Regions from separate parts of the Actinomadura sp. NPDC023710 genome, predicted to be linked through region 1. Evidence: predicted binding sites of a transcription regulator. Region 1 holds the regulator's gene; each other region holds the start of a gene.
The links. The regulator HrcA, encoded in region 1, represses chaperone genes, less so after heat shock. The targets are predictions, from matches to a motif close to TTGGCACTCTCNNNNNGAGAGTGCCAA.
Positions count from the first base shown of each region.

Region 1 (6,097 bases):
GGGTTCGACCGGTTCACCGTGAACTGGGCGCGCCCCCTCCTCGCCGTGGCCGCGGCCGTGCTGATCGCCGCCCTGGGCGTGACGGCGCCGCAGACGATCGACCTGATCCAGCAGTCGGTCGGCAGCAACAGCCAGTCCGGCGACGGGGACGACGACGTCGCCGGGGACCGCACCGGCCCGGGGATCGATCCCGAGTTCCCCGTCCCGTCGTCGCCGGGCGGCAGCGCGTCCGGCGAGCCGAGCACCTCGGAGACGCCGAGCAGCAGTTCCTCGCCGGGCCTGTCGTCGTGCCGCATCCCCTCGCCGGGCGCCTCGGCCGGCTCGACCGCCACGCCGACCCCGGCGACCACGCCCTGCCCGAGCGAGACCCCGACGCAGGCGCCGCCCACCACGCCGGCTCCGCCCACCTCCACGACGCCCGAGCCGCCGAGCAAGCCGACCGAGCAGCCGACGCCGTCCGAGACGAGCGAGCCCGCGAAGACCACCGAGCAGGGCGCCGCCACCACGCCGTGACGGCGCCGGCCGGTGCTACCAGCGGCCGGTGGCGGCCAGCAGCACGCTGGCCGCCGCGACGCCCGCCGTCGAGGTGCGCAGGACGGTCGGGCCGAGCCGCGCGGTGCGCCCGCCCGCGGCGGCGAAGCGTTCCAGCTCGTCCTCGCTGATCCCGCCCTCGGGGCCGACCACGAGGACGATGTCGCCCCGCGCGGGCGGCCGCACGGCGCTCAGCGGCGCCTCCGCCTCCTCGTGCAGGACCAGGGCCAGGGACGCGCCGGCGATCCGCCCGGCGACGTCCTCGGTGGACTCCAGCTCCGCCACCGCGGGCAGGCGGCTGCGCCGCGCCTGCTTGCCTGCCTCGCGGGCGGTCGCGCGCCAGCGCCCGAGGGCCTTGTCGCGGCGCTCCGGGCGCCAGCGTGTGACGCAGCGGACCGCCGACCACGGGACGATCTCGTCCACGCCGACCTCGGTCATGGTCTCGACCGCGAGCTCGCCCCTGTCGCCCTTCGGGAGGGCCTGGACGACGACGAGGCGGGGCGCGGGCGGGGGCTCCCGGTGCCGGGCCAGCACGTCCAGCGTGAGGGACGCCCGGTCGGCCGCGGTGACGACGCACTCGGCCAGCAGGCCCTCGCCGTCGGTGAGGTCGACCCGCTCCCCCTGCCGCAGCCGCCGCACGGCCGCCGCGTGCCGGCCCTCGGGCCCGTCCAGCAGGACGCGGTCGCGCTCCAGCGCGTCCGTCCCGGCGAGAAAGACCGGCGGGCTCACCCGGGCCGTCCGGGGGAGGCGGAACCCGGGCCGACGGCGCTCATCGCTGCCACCATGCTCCTCAATCGCCGCGGCGGCCCTCCTGGTAGGCCGCCGCCACCGCGCTTCAGTGCTGGTTGAAGACGTCCTTGAGGCGGGAGAACACGCCGCGCTGCCCGGGGGCGAACCTGCCGGGCGGGCGCTCCTCGCCGCGCAGGACCGCGAGCTGCCGCAGCAGCTCCTCCTGCTCCTCGTCGAGCCTGTTCGGCGTCTCCACGTTGACGTGGATCATCAGGTCGCCGCGGCCGCTCTCGTTGAGGTGCCGGACGCCCCGGTTGTAGAGCGTGATGACCTGCCCCGACTGCGTGCCCGGCTTGATGTCGACGCTCTCGGCGGCGTCCAGCGTCTCGATGGTGACGCTGGTCCCGAGCGCGGCCGCCGTCATCGGGATCTCGACCGTGCAGTGCAGGTCGTCGCCCTCCCGCTCGAAGATCGGGTGCGGCTTCTCCACGATCTCCAGGAACAGGTCGCCGGGCGGTCCGCCGCCCGGGCCGACCTCGCCCTCGCCGGCGAGCTGGATGTGGATGCCGTTCTCCACGCCGGCCGGGATCTTGACCTTGACGGTGCGCCGGGTGCGGACCCGGCCGTCGCCGGAGCACTCGGTGCACGGGTTGCGGATCACCGAGCCGAAGCCGCCGCACGCCGGGCACGGCCGGGCCGTCATGACCTGGCCGAGGAACGAGCGCTGGACCTGCTGCACCTCGCCGCGGCCGTGGCACGTCTCACACGTGTCCGGGTGGGTGCCGGGTGCGCAGCCCGACCCCTCGCAGGTCGTGCAGGCGACCGCCGTGTCGATGGACAGCTCGCGGGTGGTGCCGAACGCGGTCTCGGCGAGGTCGAGCTCGACCCGCAGCGTCGCGTTGCGCCCGCGCCGGGCGCGCGACCGCGGGCCCCGCGAGGTCGCGGTGCCGAAGAAGGCGTCCATGATGTCGCTGAACGGGAAACCGGCGCCGCCGAACCCGCCGGCGCCCGCCCCGCCCGCGGACGCGAAGGGGTCCGCGCCGAGGTCGTACATCTCGCGCTTCTTGGGGTCGGAGAGCACCTCGTAGGCCTGGGTGATCTCCTTGAACCGCTCCTGGGTCTCCGGATCCGGGTTGACGTCCGGGTGGAGTTCCCGCGCGAGCCGGCGGTAGGCCTTCTTGACCTCGTCGGCGCTGGCGTCCCGCCGGACGCCCAGGGTCGCGTAGTAGTCGTTCGCCACTTACGACCCCGCCAGGATCTGTCCCACGTAGCGTGCCACTGCCCGTACCGCTCCCATCGTGCTGGGGTAATCCATGCGTGTCGGCCCGAGCACTCCCAGCCGGGCCAGAGTGAGGTCGCCCACCCCGTAGTCGGCGGCGACGACCGAGGTTGACTTGAGCCCCAGGTCGGGGTTCTCGGTGCCGATCCGCACCGTAACTGTAGAGGAGTCGCCGGTCTCGCCGAGCAGCCGCATGAGGACCACCTGCTCCTCCAGCGCCACCAGCACCTCCCGCAGGCTGGGCGAGAAGTCCACGGCGGCGAGGTTGGCCGCCCCGGCGAAGACGATCTTCTCCTCGTGCTTCTCGACGAGCGTTTCCAGCAGCACCGACAGGACCGCCGCCGCGACCGGCCGCTCGTCCGGGCCCACCCTGTCGGGCAGGTCCGCCACGGCCGCCGGGACCTCGCCGAGGCCGAGCCCGTCCAGGCACGTGTTGAGCAACGCCCGCAGGTGCCCGATCGATTCCTCGGAGATCTGCCCGGTCTCGATGACGCGCTGCTCCACCCGCCCGGTGTTGGTGATCAGGACGAGCAGCAGCCGCCCCTCCGCCACCGGGACCAGCTCCACGTGCCGCACCGCCGAGCGGGTCAGCGACGGGTACTGCACCACCGCGACCTGCCGGGTCAGCTGCGCGAGCAGCCGCACCGTCCGGCCGACGACGTCGTCGAGGTCGTAGGCCCCGGACAGGAACGTCTCGATGGCGCGGCGCTCGGCGACCGACAACGGCTTGATCGTGGACAGCCGGTCGACGAACAGCCGGTAGCCCTTGTCGGTGGGGACGCGCCCGGCGCTGGTGTGGGGCTGGGCGATGTAGCCCTGCTCCTCCAGCACCGCCATGTCGTTGCGGATGGTCGCGGGCGAGACTCCGAGGTTGTGCCGGTCGGCCAGCGCCTTGGAGCCCACCGGCTCGTTGGTGGAGACGTAGTCCTCGACGATGGCGCGCAGGACCGCGAGTTTCCGGTCGTCCAGCACGATGTCACCTCCTTCGTCCGGCCGGTCCGCTACTGGCACTCCATGCTTTCGAGTGCCAAGTCTACGGCCCGGAAGGCTCGGCTGGAGCGCCCCCGCACTCTCCGCACGGCTGCGTGATCCTATCCGGCCGGGGAACCGGCGCCACGCCGAGGAACGCGGGGCGGCGCCGCGCGGGCGCCCCGCCCGGTTAATGTGCGGATCTGTGCGGAGTAAGAACTACGGAAACGACGTGCTGGGCGGCGACTGGCGCAGGCCCCGCAAAGGACAGATCCCCGAGGTCCCCGCCGAGCCGGGCCTGGTCGCCGAGGATCCCGGCAGCGGCTTCTGCGGCGCCGTGGTCGGCTGCGACAAGTTCGGCGTCACGCTGGAGGACCGGTTCGGCAAGCGCCGGGTGTTCCCGCTGACCAAGTCCGGATTCCTCATCGACGGCAAGCCGGTCACCCTCGTCCGGCCGACCGCCGCGCCCGCGGGCCCGGCGCGGTCCGCCTCGGGCTCGATCGCCGTCCGTGGCCTGCGGGCGCAGGTCGCCAAGGAGAGCCGCATCTACGTGGAGGGGCTCCACGACGCCGAGCTGGTCGAGAAGATCTGGGGCCACGACCTGCGCGTCGAGGGCGTCGTCGTCGAGTACCTCGAAGGCGTGGACGACCTGCCCGCCATCGTCGAGGAGTTCGCCCCCGAGGAGGGACGGCGCCTCGGCGTCCTGGTCGACCATCTCGTGGAGGGGTCCAAGGAGTCGCGGATCGCCGCCCAGGTCACCTCGCCGTACGTCCTCGTCGCCGGCCACCCCTTCATCGACATCTGGGAGGCCGTCAGGCCGGCGGCCGTCGGCATCCGCGCCTGGCCCCGCATCCCCCGCGGCATCCCGTGGAAGGAGGGCGTGATCGCCGAACTCGGCTGGGGCGACGACACGCGCGCCGCCTGGAAACGCATCCTCGGCTCGGTGAACGCCTACACCGACCTGGAACCCGCCCTCCTCGGCCGCGTAGAAGAACTCATCGACTTCGTGACCGTGCCTTCCCAGGGGTAGCGCCCCCCTGGAACCCCCCGTCACGAGCCGGGCGGCCTACAGGCGCCCAGAGCGCCTTCCAGCCACCCGACCCGAGGCCGACGTTCAGGCTTCCCTCTCTGCCGGGGGGCGGGGTCGCTGGTCAGGTCAGGGCTCGGACTACGGCGTCGGCCAGGAGGCGGCCCTTGAGGGTGAGGACGGCTCGGCCCTGCTCGTAGGGGGCGGGCTCGATCAGCCCGTCGCGCACCGCTCTGCGGGCGGCATCGTCGTCCAGGAGGTGGGCGGGGCAGCCCTGGGCGAGGCGCAGTTCGAGCATGACGCGTTCGATGTGCCGGTCCTCGTCGGTGAGGATCTCCCGGGCGTGGGCGGGGGTGGTGCCCTCGGCGAGACGGGCGGCGTAGGCGGCGGGGTGCTTGACGTTCCACCAGCGGGTTCCGCCCACGTGGCTGTGGGCGCCCGGGCCGACGCCCCACCAGTCGGCGCCCGTCCAGTAGAGCATGTTGTGCCGGCAGGCGGCGCGCGGGTCGGCGGCCCAGTTGGAGATCTCGTACCAGTGCAGGCCGTGGCCGCTGAGCAGCTCCTCGGCGATCAGGTAGCGGTCGGCCATGGCGTCGTCGTCGGGGGCGGTCAGTTCACCCCGCCTCACTTGCGCCGCCAGCCTGGTGCCCTCCTCGACGATGAGCGCGTAGGCGGACACGTGGTCGGGCTCTGCCGCCAGGGCCGCTTCCAGGGAGCCTCTCCAGTCGTCGTCGGTCTCCCCTGGCGTTCCGTAGATGAGGTCGAGGTTGATGTGCTCGAAGCCCGCCTTGCGCGTCCACTCGACGACCTGCGGGACGCGTCCGGGCGTGTGCGCGCGTTCCAGGACGGCCAGGACGTGCTCGCGAGCGCTCTGCATGCCGTAGGAGACGCGCGTGAACCCGGCCTCGCGGAGCTTGCCTATGGACGCCTCGTCCACCGACTCGGGGTTGGCCTCGGTGGTGACCTCCGCGCCCGGGGCCAGCCCGAACTCGACGTCGATCGCGGACAGGACCCGGCCCAGGTCGTCCGGCGCGAGGAGGGTCGGTGTGCCGCCGCCCACGAAAACCGTCTCCACGGGCAGATCCACGTCCCCGAGCACTCGCCGGGCCATGCGGACCTCGCGGATCGCGGTGTCGGCGTAGGAGTCGCGGCTCGCCCCCGGACCCAGCTCCGTCGCCGTGTAGGTGTTGAAGTCGCAGTACCCGCACCGGGTCACGCAGAAGGGCACGTGCACGTAGAACGCGAACGGGCGCTTTCCGAGCCCGTGCAGGGCACTGCCGGGCAGCGCACCGTCGGCCGGTACGGGGTCGCCATCAGGAAGGGTCGAGGGCACCTTCCAAGTCTGCCCCGCTCCGCCGCCTGCTTCGACCGGGCCGGTCAGGCGTCCCCGAGCTTGTCGCGGAGCCAGTCGGGGATGTGCTCGGCCGAGCGGGGGAAGCGGTCGAGGTCCTGGACGTAGGCGGACGAGGCCAGCGGCGGGGTGAAGTCGGGCTCGCCGTCGTAGTCGAACTCGGCGCTGAAGTGGCCGGAGCGCTCGACCTGGAGGCGCGCGGTGAACCAGG
Region 1 is NZ_JBFAGB010000043.1:55,968-62,064, reverse strand. It holds gene AB0H37_RS36605 (hypothetical protein) at 1-513, shown strand, start outside; gene AB0H37_RS36600 (16S rRNA (uracil(1498)-N(3))-methyltransferase) at 529-1,260, opposite strand; gene dnaJ (molecular chaperone DnaJ) at 1,367-2,500, opposite strand; gene hrcA (heat-inducible transcriptional repressor HrcA) at 2,501-3,511, opposite strand; gene AB0H37_RS36585 (DUF3097 domain-containing protein) at 3,714-4,538, shown strand; gene hemW (radical SAM family heme chaperone HemW) at 4,660-5,868, opposite strand; gene AB0H37_RS36575 (hypothetical protein) at 5,913-6,097, opposite strand, start outside.

Region 2 (6,097 bases), on a different contig from region 1:
CGCCGCCGGCGGGCTCGCGATGCGCCAGATCACCGGCTCGGAGTTCTGGGACGGGCTCGCGTCCGTCCTCATCGGGGTCCTCCTGGTCGTCCTCGCCTTCTCGATCGGCCGGGAGAGCATGGGCCTGCTCATCGGCCGGGCGGCCGACCCCGCCGAGCAGCGCGAGATCCGCGCCGAGATCCTCGGCGCCCCCGGCGTGACCGGCGTGGACGAACTGCTCACCATGCACTTCGGCCCCGAGCAGCTCCTCGTCGCCGCGAAGGTGCACTTCTCCGACGACATCAGCGCCGACGAGGCCGAGGACGTCGCCGGCGAGATCGACCGGCGGCTCCGGGAGCGCGTCCCGACCGTCCGGCACGTGTTCCTCGATCCGACCCAGCGCGTGATCAAGACCTCCGCCGGGTAACGTCTCAATCGCTGGACCCGCCTGTCTGGCATCCGGTCAGTTCATGTAAAGTCACGCATACGAGCTCAAAGCGCTCGTGATCGACAACTTAATACCGCTCATCCAGAGGGGTGGAGGGACCGGCCCTGCGAAGCCCCGGCAACCACCCGGCTGTGGCGCGTCGCGATCCTGCGAGGCCTGCCGGGAGATGGTGCCAACTCCGGCCTGCGACCAAGGTGGCGCAGGGAAGATGGGGAGAAAGGCCTCGCCCTCATGGCACTCACGCCTGCCACAGACCTCGGACCGGCTACCGCTCTCGTCTGCCGCGAATGCGGCACGTCCCGCGACCTCGGGCCCTTCTACGCGTGTGAGGAATGTTTCGGCCCCCTGGAGATCGCCTACGACTTCGGCGGCGTCACCCGGGAGGCCATCGAGTCCGGGCCGCGCAACATCTGGCGGTACCGCGGGCTGCTGCCCGTCCCGGGCAACGTCGCCGACACCCCGAACACCGAGCCGGGCCTGACCCGTCTCGTCCGCGCCGACAACCTCGCGGAGAGCCTCGGCCTGCAGAGCCTGTGGGTGAAGGACGACAGCGGGAACCCGACCCACTCGTTCAAGGACCGCGTCGTCGCCGTGGCGCTCGCCGCCGCCCGTGAGCTGGGGTTCAAGGTGCTGGCCTGTCCGTCCACCGGGAACCTCGCCAACGCCGTCGCCGCCGCGGCGGCCCGCGCCGGGATCCGCAGCGCGGTGTTCGTCCCGTCGAACCTGGAGTCCCAGAAGATCATCACGACGGCCGTGTACGGCGGGACGTTCGTGACGGTCGACGGCAACTACGACGACGTCAACCGGCTCGCGTCCGAGATCGCCGGCGAGCAGGACGACTGGGCGTTCGTCAACGTCAACGTCCGCCCCTACTACGCCGAGGGCTCCAAGACGCTCGGCTACGAGATCGCCGAGCAGCTCGGCTGGCGGCTGCCGGACCAGATCGTCGTGCCGGTCGCGTCCGGCTCCCAGCTCACCAAGATCGACAAGGCCTTCCAGGAACTGATCAAGCTGGGCCTGGTCGAGGACAAGCCGTACCGCGTCTTCGGCGCCCAGGCCGCCGGGTGCGGCCCGGTCGCCGCCGCGTTCAAGGCGGGCCACGACGCCGTCCGACCCGTGAAGCCCGACACGATCGCCAAGTCCCTCGCCATCGGCAACCCCGCCGACGGCCCCTACGTCCTGGACGTCGCCCGCCGCACCGGCGGCGCCGTCGAGGACGTGACCGACGAGCAGGTCGTCGAGGGCATCCGGCTCCTGGCCCGCACCGAGGGCATCTTCGGCGAGACGGCCGGCGGTGTCACCGTCGCGACCCTCCGCAAGCTCGTCCAGGCCGGCGCCCTGGACCCGGGCGCCGAGACCGTGATCATCAACTCCGGGGACGGCCTGAAGACCCTGGACGCCGTCGCCCCGGTCGTCGCGCCGTCGGCGAACATCGCCCCGTCCCTGGAGGCGTTCCGCGCCGCGGGCCTCGCCTGAGAACGAAGGAGCAGCATGAGCAGCGTGTCCGTCCGTATCCCGACGATCCTGCGGACCTACACCGGTGGCGAGTCCGAGGTGAAGGCCGAGGGCACGACCCTGCGCGCGGTCGTCGCCGACCTCGAGGCCAGCTACTCCGGCATCTCCGCCCGCATCCTGGACGACGCGGGCAAGATCCGCCGGTTCGTGAACGTCTACGTCGGTGACGAGGACGTCCGCTTCGCCGAGGGCCTCGACACCCCGACGCCCGAGGGCGCCCAGATCTCCATCATCCCCGCGGTGGCGGGCGGCTGACGTCCGTCTCGTCCCCAAAAGCCCCGGCACGTCCACCGTGCCGGGGCTTTTGCTTGCACATCTGGGCGATTCCCCCTTCTTCGGAAACCGATTGCCCCAGTGAATGCCGGATTGTGTGACTGTTCGCCCCGTCCGTCCAAACGCGCATGGAAAAAGCTTTAGCGAGCGCCCGTTATGCGGCTCTGATCTTGATCACCACCACTCCGTCACTTGGGTTTTTTGCTGGCCGCAGCCTGGAAGATTGATCCCGGAGTGGCGCTCCTGGGGGCGCCGATCGGCATACGAGAGTGAGGAAAGGCATGAAGCGCATTTTGCGCACGATGGCCGTGACCGGGATAACGATGGGGGCGGCCGTCCTCGCGGCTCCCTCGGCCATGGCCGACATCAACTTCTACGAGGTGGAGAAGGCGTACGTGGGGCACAACGGCCCCTCGTACATCAGTGAGAAGGGTCCGGGCGACCTGATCTACACCGACATCACCAAGTCGCCCAAGGCCGCACCGGTGATCGGGAACAAGCCGGTGAAGACCGGTGACATCACCACGAAACTCCACGGCGGGAAGCACAACACGGCCGTCACCGGCGTCGAGGGCTCCGAGCAGGAGGCCACCAAGGTCGCCCTCGCCAAGGCCGCCGAGCACCAGGCCGCGGAGCAGCAGGCCGCTCCGCAGCAGGCGGCTCCGCAGCAGGAGTCCCTGCAGGCCGCCCCGGAGCAGGGCGCCCAGCAGGCCGCTCCTCAGCAGGACGCTCAGCAGGCCGCGCCGGAGCAGCAGGCCGCTCCTCAGCAGGAGGCCCAGCCGAACGCCCCGCAGCAGGAGGCGGCGCAGGCTGCTCCTCAGCAGGACGCTCAGCAGGCGGCACCGGAGCAGCAGGCCGCCCCGGAGCAGCAGGCCGCGCCGGAGCAGCAGGCCGCGCCGGAGCAGCAGGCCGCCCCGGAGCAGCAGGCCGCTCCTCAGCAGGAGGCCCAGCTGAACGCCCCGCAGCAGGAGGCGGCGCAGGCTGCTCCTCAGCAGGACGCTCAGCAGGCCGCGCCGGAGCAGGGTGCCGAGCAGGCCGCCCCGCAGCAGGACGCTCAGCCGAACGCCCCGCAGCAGCAGGCCGACGCCAACGCCCCGCAGGCCGGGCAGCGGCTGGCCACCACGGGGGGCCACCCCAAGCCGGTGCACATCCACGCTGTCAAGAAGGCGAACGTCGGCCAGAACGGCCCCGTCGTCAACAGCGAGAAGGGCCCGGGCGACGCAATCTTCACGAACCTCAGCGGATCGCCCCGCTCGAACGTCTACGCCGGCAACAGCGCGACGATCACCGGCCCCATCACCACCAAGCTCTACGGCGGGAAGCGCAACACCGTGATCAACGCGGTCGCGGGCCCCGAGCAGGAGTCGAACAAGCGGTGAATCGCGGCTCCTGACAGAGCCTCGAAGCACCACGGCCGCTCCGGCCCGGTCACGCATCGACGCCGGAGCGGCCGCCCAATGTCCGGACCCGTTTGCGGCGGTCCCTTGCCCGGGGAACGAAAGAACATCCTCACCGTTCGCCATACTCCACAAAAGCGGCCAACCAGGCCGTGGTGACCCCGGCGCATCGGGCCGTCGCAAACACCGTCGCAAATGCCGTCGGCCAGCGACGAATGAGACTCCGCGAAAACGGAGACACGGACTCCCCGCCAGTGCAATGGCAGGCGAGACTGTCGGCCGCCGTGCTCCCGGTCCTCACCGGGAGGTGAGATCTCGGTATCCGCCGCCTCCTGGCCGGCCGCGTGCGACCACCCGCCAGTCGTCGGCCGGGGGCCGGGCGGGCGACGAGCCCGCGAACACGTCCCGGCGATCGCCCGGCCTGCTACGCCATCGGCGGAACTTCCAGCCGACCTGTGCCACGTGCGACGGGGTGAGCGGCCCCTCCCGAAGCGAGCTCCTGGACGTCCCGCCCCTGGTCAGGACGGGCGGGGCCGGTGAGAGAGACGTCGGTGGACGGGGATGTGTGGCGCTTGCACTCGACGGGGTAGAGTGCTAAACAAACATTGGCACTCTGCTGTGGAGAGTGACAACTTCACACAGTCATGGGTCGGGGCGATGAGGCCTCAGGCCGGCGACGGAATGGAAGTCGTCGGCGGGGCCGTCCGTCGCGGGCGTCGGCTCGATCCGTCTAAGCCACCTTGTTCCGGGAGGACTGGAGCCTATGGCTGCAAAGATGATCGCGTTCGACGAGGAGGCCCGCCGCGGTCTCGAGCGCGGCATGAACCAGCTCGCCGACGCCGTGAAGGTGACCCTTGGTCCCAAGGGCCGCAACGTCGTGCTGGAGAAGAAGTGGGGCGCTCCCACGATCACCAACGACGGTGTGTCGATCGCCAAGGAGATCGAGCTCGAGGACCCGTGGGAGAAGATCGGCGCGGAGCTCGTCAAGGAAGTAGCCAAGAAGACCGACGACGTCGCGGGTGACGGCACCACCACCGCCACCGTGCTGGCCCAGGCGCTGGTGCGCGAGGGTCTGCGCAACGTGGCCGCCGGTGCGAACCCGATGTCGCTGAAGCGCGGCATCGAGGCCGCCGTCGAGCGGGTGAGCGAGGAGCTGTCCAAGCTCGCCAAGGACGTGGAGACCAAGGAGCAGATCGCCTCCACGGCGTCCATCTCCGCGGGTGACCCGCAGATCGGCGAGATGATCGCCGAGGCGATGGACAAGGTCGGCAAGGAAGGCGTCATCACGGTCGAGGAGAGCCAGACCTTCGGTCTGGAGCTCGAGCTGACCGAGGGGATGCGCTTCGACAAGGGCTACATCTCGCACTACTTCGTGACCGACCCCGAGCGCATGGAAGCGGTCCTCGAGGACCCGTACATCCTGATCGTTCAGGGCAAGGCGTCGGCGAACAAGGACCTGCTGCCCGTCCTTGAGGGCGTCATGCAGTCCGGCAAGCCGCTGCTGATCATCGCGGAGGACGTCGAGGGCGAGGCCCTGGCCACCCTGGTCGTCAACAAGATCCGTGGCATCTTCAAGTCCGTGGCCGTGAAGGCGCCGGGCTTCGGCGACCGCCGCAAGGCCATGCTGGGCGACATCGCCACGCTGACCGGCGGTCAGGTCATCAGCGAGGACGTGGGTCTCAAGCTGGAGAACACCACGACCGAGATGCTGGGCCGCGCCCGCAAGGTCGTCATCACCAAGGACGAGACCACCATCGTGGACGGCGCCGGTGACGCCAACGAGATCGCGGGACGGGTCAACCAGATCCGCACCGAGATCGACAACACCGACTCCGACTACGACCGCGAGAAGCTCCAGGAGCGCCTGGCCAAGCTCGCGGGCGGTGTCGCGGTCATCAAGGCCGGCGCCGCGACGGAGGTCGAGCTCAAGGAGCGCAAGCACCGCATCGAGGACGCCGTCCGCAACGCGAAGGCCGCGGTCGAGGAGGGCATCGTCCCCGGCGGTGGTGTGGCGCTGCTGCAGGCCGGCACCAAGGCGTTCGACAAGCTGGAGCTGCCGGGCGACGAGGCCACCGGTGCGAACATCGTCAAGCGCGCTCTCGAGGAGCCGCTGAAGCAGATCGCCGTCAACGCCGGCCTTGAGGGCGGCGTCGTGGTGGAGCGGGTCCGGAACCTGACCCCGGGCGAGGGCCTGAACGCCGCCACCGGCGAGTACGTCAACATGTTCGAGTCGGGCATCCTCGACCCGGCCAAGGTGACCCGGTCCGCGCTGCAGAACGCCTCGTCGATCGCCGCGCTGTTCCTGACCACCGAGGCCGTCATCGCCGAGAAGCCCGAGAAGAACCCGGCCCCGGCGGGCGGCATGCCCGACGCCGGCGGTATGGACTTCTGAGCAGATCCGCGGTTCGCACTTCCGAGTGCAGGTGAAAGGGGCGGTTCCTTCGGGGACCGCCCCTTTCCCTGTCCGCGAGACCCGGTCCGGGCG
Region 2 is NZ_JBFAGB010000041.1:1,750-7,846, reverse strand. It holds gene AB0H37_RS35520 (cation diffusion facilitator family transporter) at 1-406, shown strand, start outside; SAM riboswitch class I at 502-642, shown strand; gene thrC (threonine synthase) at 659-1,903, shown strand; gene AB0H37_RS35510 (MoaD/ThiS family protein) at 1,919-2,197, shown strand; gene AB0H37_RS35505 (hypothetical protein) at 2,497-3,594, shown strand; gene groL (chaperonin GroEL) at 4,376-6,004, shown strand.
Region 2: groL (chaperonin GroEL) is a predicted target of HrcA. The motif match lies at 4,218-4,244, and genes of this name have one in related genera.

Region 3 (6,097 bases), on a different contig from region 1:
CGCTGTAGGCGGTCTCGGCGATCTGCGACATGGTGGCCTTGACCTCGTCGCGGTCCGGCCGGGCGCGCAGCTCCTCGATGAGCGGGTCGACGGCCTCGGCGAGGTGCTTCTCCAGCGCGTCGAACCGGTCGCCGTACTCGGCCGCGGGGCGCTGCGCCAGCTCGGCCAGCAGCCGGTGCACCTCGGCGATCTCCAGCGTGGCGGGCAGCCGTTTGATCCGCTCGCCGAGCCCGTCGAGGCGGCCGTCGACGCTCTCGAACCGGCCGTCCAGCCCGCCCAGCTTGCCCGACACCCCTTCGAGGCGGCCGTCGACGCCGTCCAGGCGCCCGTCGAGCCCGTCGAGGCGGCCGCCGACGCCCTCGACCCGGCCGTTGACCGCCTCAAGACCCTGCTCCATCCGCTCGGCCATCTCGCCGAGCGCCTGGTCGACCCGTGACGTGACCCCGTTGACCGAGTGTTCGAGCCGCTCGGACCGGTGGCCGAGCTCGGCGAGCGACTTGTCGAGCCGGTTGAAGCGGACGGACGCGGCCTCCATGCTGCCCTGGAGCTTGTCCAGCCGCTTGGTCATCTCGTCCATGCGCTGCGACGCCTGCTGCGTGGCGTCGGTGATCTGCTGCGCGGAGTCGAGGACGGCCTGGATGCGGGTCAGGCCCTCGTCGACGTTCTCGGCCACCACGCCGACGTCGGCCCACAGCGCGGGCAGCTCGGCGACGGGCTTGACCCGCTCGCCGAACGCCTCGATGTGCTCGGCCAGGCCCTCGGCCCATTCAGGGGGCTTGCCGGACAGGTCGTCGACCTGCCCGCGAACGCTCTCGATCTGCCCGGTCAGCCCGGTGAGCTCCCGCTCCCGGACCTCGCGGAGAAGCCACTCCATGCCTTCCAGGCGCTGGCGGATCTCGTCCAGGACCTGCCCCTGTGAGCGCTGTTCGTAGACGTGGTCCTGCGCCGCACGGGCGAGCAACTCCCGCATCCGATCCGAGACCGGTTGACCCCCTGTCTGCAGGAAGTTGTGATTCGTTTCCACCCGATGCTCCTTCGTGTGCCGGCGCGACGAAATGACGCACGGCAAATGAATCTCTGGAGTGGCCACTGTAGTGCGTGTAGAGCGCGGCTAAAACGGGTAGCAGAGAAGATTGCGAGTTCTGCGGAATGCGCCTGTTATCCGACTAGGTGGGATAGCGAGATATCGCCGGGTGTATGGCGAATTTCCTGCTTCACGGTTATTGCCCTTCTTGGTGGGAGTTGTGGGGTGGACGGTGGCGGGCGGTGCGGGACGGGTCCGGCGTTCCGGGTGTCGTTCTGTCCGTACATCTCGTCCAACATCGGCAGTTCCCGAACCCGGCGGGCGGCCACGCCGACCTGTTGCGCGTGCGACGGGCGTGACGCGGCGGGGCGGGATCCGGGCCTTTTCGGGAGGGCTTTCGGGGAGCCGGTGACCCGGCGGGTGAACCTGCCTTGGTGTTTTTCGCGCCGGTTGATCTCGGTGCGCCGATTCCCGCGCCGCGCCGTGCCCTTGCCGGGCGGCCGCAATCCCTGGTGCGCGCAATGCCGGAAAGCGTCGATGATTTGCACCGCCGTGGCGCGTCGCCCGGTCCCGCTTGGCATTGCGCCGCCGAGGGGAAGATCTTTGGGCAGGGTTGCGGGGCGGCGCCCGTTCCGGGCGGGTCCGGCCGTGTGGCAGGCCGGTCAGGTCCCGGAGACGGGGTGCGTCAGCAGGGCGACGGGGTCGCGTCCGACGCGCGTCACCACGAGGGTCAGCTCCTTGGCGCGGCGTCCCGCGCGGCGCCCGCCGAAACCGAGGTCGCGGCGGAGCCGGTCGACGTCCACGGCGGAGCCGCGCTTCTTGACGGTCAGCACACCGATCTCGCGGCGGCGCAACTCGGCGCGCAGCCGCTTCACTGAGAACGGGAGCACGTCCTCCACCTCGTAGGCGGAGGCGAAGGGCGTCGGGCGCAGCTCGTCGGACGTGACGTAGGCGATGTGAGGGTCCGCCAAGCCGCCGCCGACCAGTTCCGCGACTTCGCCGACCAGGTGGGCCCGGATCACGGCGCCGTCAGGCTCGTACAGGTAACGGCCCCACGCGCGTACGTCCGGGTCGCCCAGCCCCTGGGGAGTCAGAGTCCGCACCTGGGGCTCTGTGCCCGAGAGGTCCGAGAGGTAGGTGTCGGACGCGAGGAGAGTGGCCCGCCGGCCCACGTCGCCTGCGAGCCCGCCCAGCCACAGGGCCGCTTCCTTGACGTCACCCCCGACCGAGACCCACTCGGCCTCCGCGTCGTCCGGTACTGCCTCATGCGGAATGCCGGGCGCGACCTTCACGCAGGCCGCGGGCACCTGGCCGGCCATGGCCAGGACGACGTCGAGCGGCGGCTCGTACGAACGGGGATCGAAGACACGGCCCCGTGCCGTGCGCCGTCCGGGGTCGGCGAAGACCGCATCGAACCCGGACGGATCCTCCTCGGTGGCGTCCCCGACCCGTACAGAGGCGAGACCCTCCAGTCCGAAGGCGGCCACGTTGGCGCGAGCCACCTCAGCGGTCAGCGGGTCCAGCTCCACGCCTTCCCCGGCCAGGCCCGCGCGCGCTCGGGCGATGAGGTCGGCGCCTATCCCGCATCCCAGTTCCAGCACACGCGCGCCGGGCAGCCGGTCCGCGAACCGTCCGGCACGGTAGGCCGCCACGCTCGCGCGGGTCGACTGCTCAAGCCCCGCCTGCGTGAAATACATGCGGTCGGCGTCCGCCCCGAACTTGGCCCGGGCCCTTTCCCGCAGCCGGACCTGCGTCAGCGCGGCGGCCACGAGCGGGGGCTCGTGCCGCTCGCGCAGCCGTGATGCCGTGGCGAGCAGGCCGTCCTCGCTCACGTCCGCCTCGGCCGTCTCCCTGAGGAGCGCCTGGCCGGAGGGGGTGCGCAGGACCCGGAACGACGCGATGTCCATAGGGTGGAAGTTAGCGGCAGAGCCGGAGACCGGCGGCCGGTGAACGCCCGGAGACGGCCGCCGGGCGGGCTCGTGTCCGTGTTGACGGGCCAACGGGCACGGAATAGTCTCACGACTGGCACTCTCAAGGGTAGAGTGCCAAATACAGCGACGAAGGTCGGTCTGGCACCCGCGACGGCAGGCCGGTCCAGGGTCGCCTCTTCTGTCACATGTGCTGGTCGGTCATCCATGGCCGGCCGAGGACCAATCGAAGGGGAGGTCAGATCGTGACGACCGCCACCAAGGTTGTTCTCAAGCCGCTTGAGGACCGCATCGTCGTCCAGCCGCTTGAGGCCGAGACCACCACCGCGTCGGGCCTGGTGATTCCGGACACCGCCAAGGAGAAGCCCCAGGAGGGCACCGTCCTTGCCGTTGGCCCGGGTCGCGTCGACGACAAGGGCGAGCGCGTCCCCGTCGACGTCAAGGTCGGCGAGGTCGTGCTCTACAGCAAGTACGGCGGCACCGAGGTCAAGTACAACGGCGAGGACTACCTCGTCCTCTCGGCCCGCGACGTGCTCGCGGTCATCGAGAAGTAATCACCGAGACGTGATGCACCCGCCCCGGTCGGCGCCGCCTTCGGGCGGCCCGCCGGGGCGGATCGCGTGAAAGAGGAGTATCCGCATGGCGAAGATCCTGGAATTCGAGGAGGACGCTCGCCGGGCTCTTGAGCGCGGCGTCAACGCTCTCGCGGACGCCGTCAAGGTGACGATCGGCCCGCGCGGCCGCAACGTCGTCATCGACAAGAAGTTCGGCGCGCCGACGATCACCAACGACGGCGTCACCATCGCCCGCGAGGTGGAGCTGGAGGACCCCTACGAGAACCTCGGGGCCCAGCTCGCCAAGGAAGTGGCGACCAAGACCAACGACATCGCGGGCGACGGCACCACCACGGCGACCGTCCTCGCTCAGGCGCTGGTCCGCGAGGGGACCCGCAACGTGGCGGCCGGCGCCTCGCCGCTCGCGCTCAAGCGCGGCATCGACGCGGCCGCCCAGTACGTCTCCGACCAGCTGCTGAAGTCGGCCCGCGAGGTCGAGGAGAAGGGCGAGATCGCGCACGTCGCGACCATCTCCGCGCAGGACCCGCAGATCGGCGAGCTGATCGCCGAGGCGTTCGAGAAGGTCGGCAAGGACGGCGTCATCACCGTCGAGGAGGCCCACACGATGGGCCTCGAGCTGGAGTTCACCGAGGGCCTCCAGTTCGACAAGGGCTACCTGTCGCCGCACATGGTCACCGACCACGAGCGCATGGAGGCCGTCCTGGAGGACGCCTACGTGCTCATCGTGGACGGCAAGATCTCCAACGTGCAGGAGTTCCTGCCGCTGGCCGAGAAGGTCGCCCAGACCAAGAAGCCGCTGCTCGTGGTGGCCGAGGACGTCGAGGGCGAGGCGCTGGCGCTGCTCGTCGCCAACAAGATCCGCGGCACCTTCCTGTCCGTCGCGGTCAAGGCTCCGGGCTTCGGCGACCGCCGCAAGGCGATGCTCGGCGACATGGCCACCCTGACCGGCGGCCAGGTCGTCAGCGAGTCGATCGGCCTCAAGCTCGACTCGATCGGGCTGGAGGACCTCGGCCGCGCCCGCCGGATCACCGTCACCAAGGACGCCACCACCATCGTCGACGGCGAGGGCTCCGCGGACGAGGTCACCGCCCGGATCAACCAGATCAAGGTGGAGATCGAGAACAGCGACTCCGACTGGGACCGCGAGAAGCTGCAGGAGCGCCTGGCCAAGCTGGCCGGCGGCGTCTGCGTGCTGCGCGTCGGCGCCGCCACCGAGGTGGAGCTGAAGGAGAAGAAGCACCGCCTGGAGGACGCCATCTCGGCGACCCGCGCGGCGATCGAGGAGGGCATCGTCTCCGGCGGCGGCAGCGCCCTGGTGCACGTCGCCAAGGAGGGCTTCGGCGCCCTCGGCCTGTCCGGCGACGAGGCGACCGGTGCGGAGGCGGTCCGCCGCGCGCTGCCCGAGCCGCTGCGCTGGATCTCCGAGAACGCCGGCCAGGAGGGCTACGTCGTCGTCTCCAAGGTGGAGGAGTTGCAGGTCGGCCACGGCTACAACGCCGCCACCGGCGAGTACGGCGACCTGATCGCCCAGGGCGTCATCGACCCGGTGAAGGTCACCCGCTCGGCGGTCACCAACGCCGCCTCCATCGCGGGCATGCTGCTCACCACCGAGGTGCTCGTGGTCGACAAGCCGGAGGAGGCCGACGAGGCCGCCGGCGGCGGTCACGGCCACGGCCACGGTCACGGTCACTGAGATCGGCCGACCGGCGGGCTCGTCCCGTCCGGGAAGCGCAGGTGAGACCCCCGTCCGTCCGGGCGGGGGTCTCACCGCGTCTGGCAGAGGTGCTGGGCCGGTGGGGGCGCCGGACGGATCGCGTTCCCGCCCGAGAAAGCGTCTTCCCGCCGGGAAAAGTCCGCCACGCCCGGCAGCATGATGACCACGACGCGTAGTAACTCCAGGTTCGCTCCCGCACTGTGACCATTCCGTTGTAGAGGACAGTGGAGACACGCCCGGGGGTGCTGGGCATCATGCTTGACGTGACCGAGGGATGCTTCGCCGGGACCGTGAGCGCGCGCGCTGCCGACCCCTCGAACGGGCCGGCACCTCCCGCCCCCCGCGACACGGCCCGTTCGGCTCGGGCGCTGCGCGCCGCGGACGCCGGTGACGGCGACCTCAAGGAGCTGACCCATCTCGCCGTGCAGGGCGACCCGGGCGCCATCGAGATCCTCATCGCCGAGGTGCGTCCCATGATCGTCCGGTACTGCCGCGCCCGGCTCGGCCGGGTGTCCGGGCAGTACCACATCGCCGACGACGTGGCGCAGGAGGTCTGCATCGCCGTCCTGTCGGCCCTGCCGCGCTACCGGGACATGGGCCGGCCGTTCGCGTCCTTCGTCTTCGGCATCGCCGCGCACAAGATCGCGGACGCGCTGCGCAGCGCGGTCCGCGCCGCCGTGCCCACCGAGGACCTGCCGGACGGTCCGGACGACCGCCCGGGCCCCGAGGAGACGGTGGTCCGCTACATCGAGGCGCAGCGCGCCCGCGACCTGCTCACCCGGCTGCCCGAGCACCAGCGCGAACTGGTGCTGCTGCGGGTCGTCGCGGGCCTGTCGGCGGAGGAGACCGGTAATGT
Region 3 is NZ_JBFAGB010000031.1:83,028-89,124, forward strand. It holds gene AB0H37_RS31215 (hypothetical protein) at 1-1,024, opposite strand, end outside; gene AB0H37_RS31220 (SAM-dependent methyltransferase) at 1,687-2,931, opposite strand; gene groES (co-chaperone GroES) at 3,195-3,506, shown strand; gene groL (chaperonin GroEL) at 3,592-5,220, shown strand; gene AB0H37_RS31235 (sigma-70 family RNA polymerase sigma factor) at 5,610-6,097, shown strand, end outside.
Region 3: groES (co-chaperone GroES) is a predicted target of HrcA. The motif match lies at 3,047-3,073, and genes of this name have one in related genera.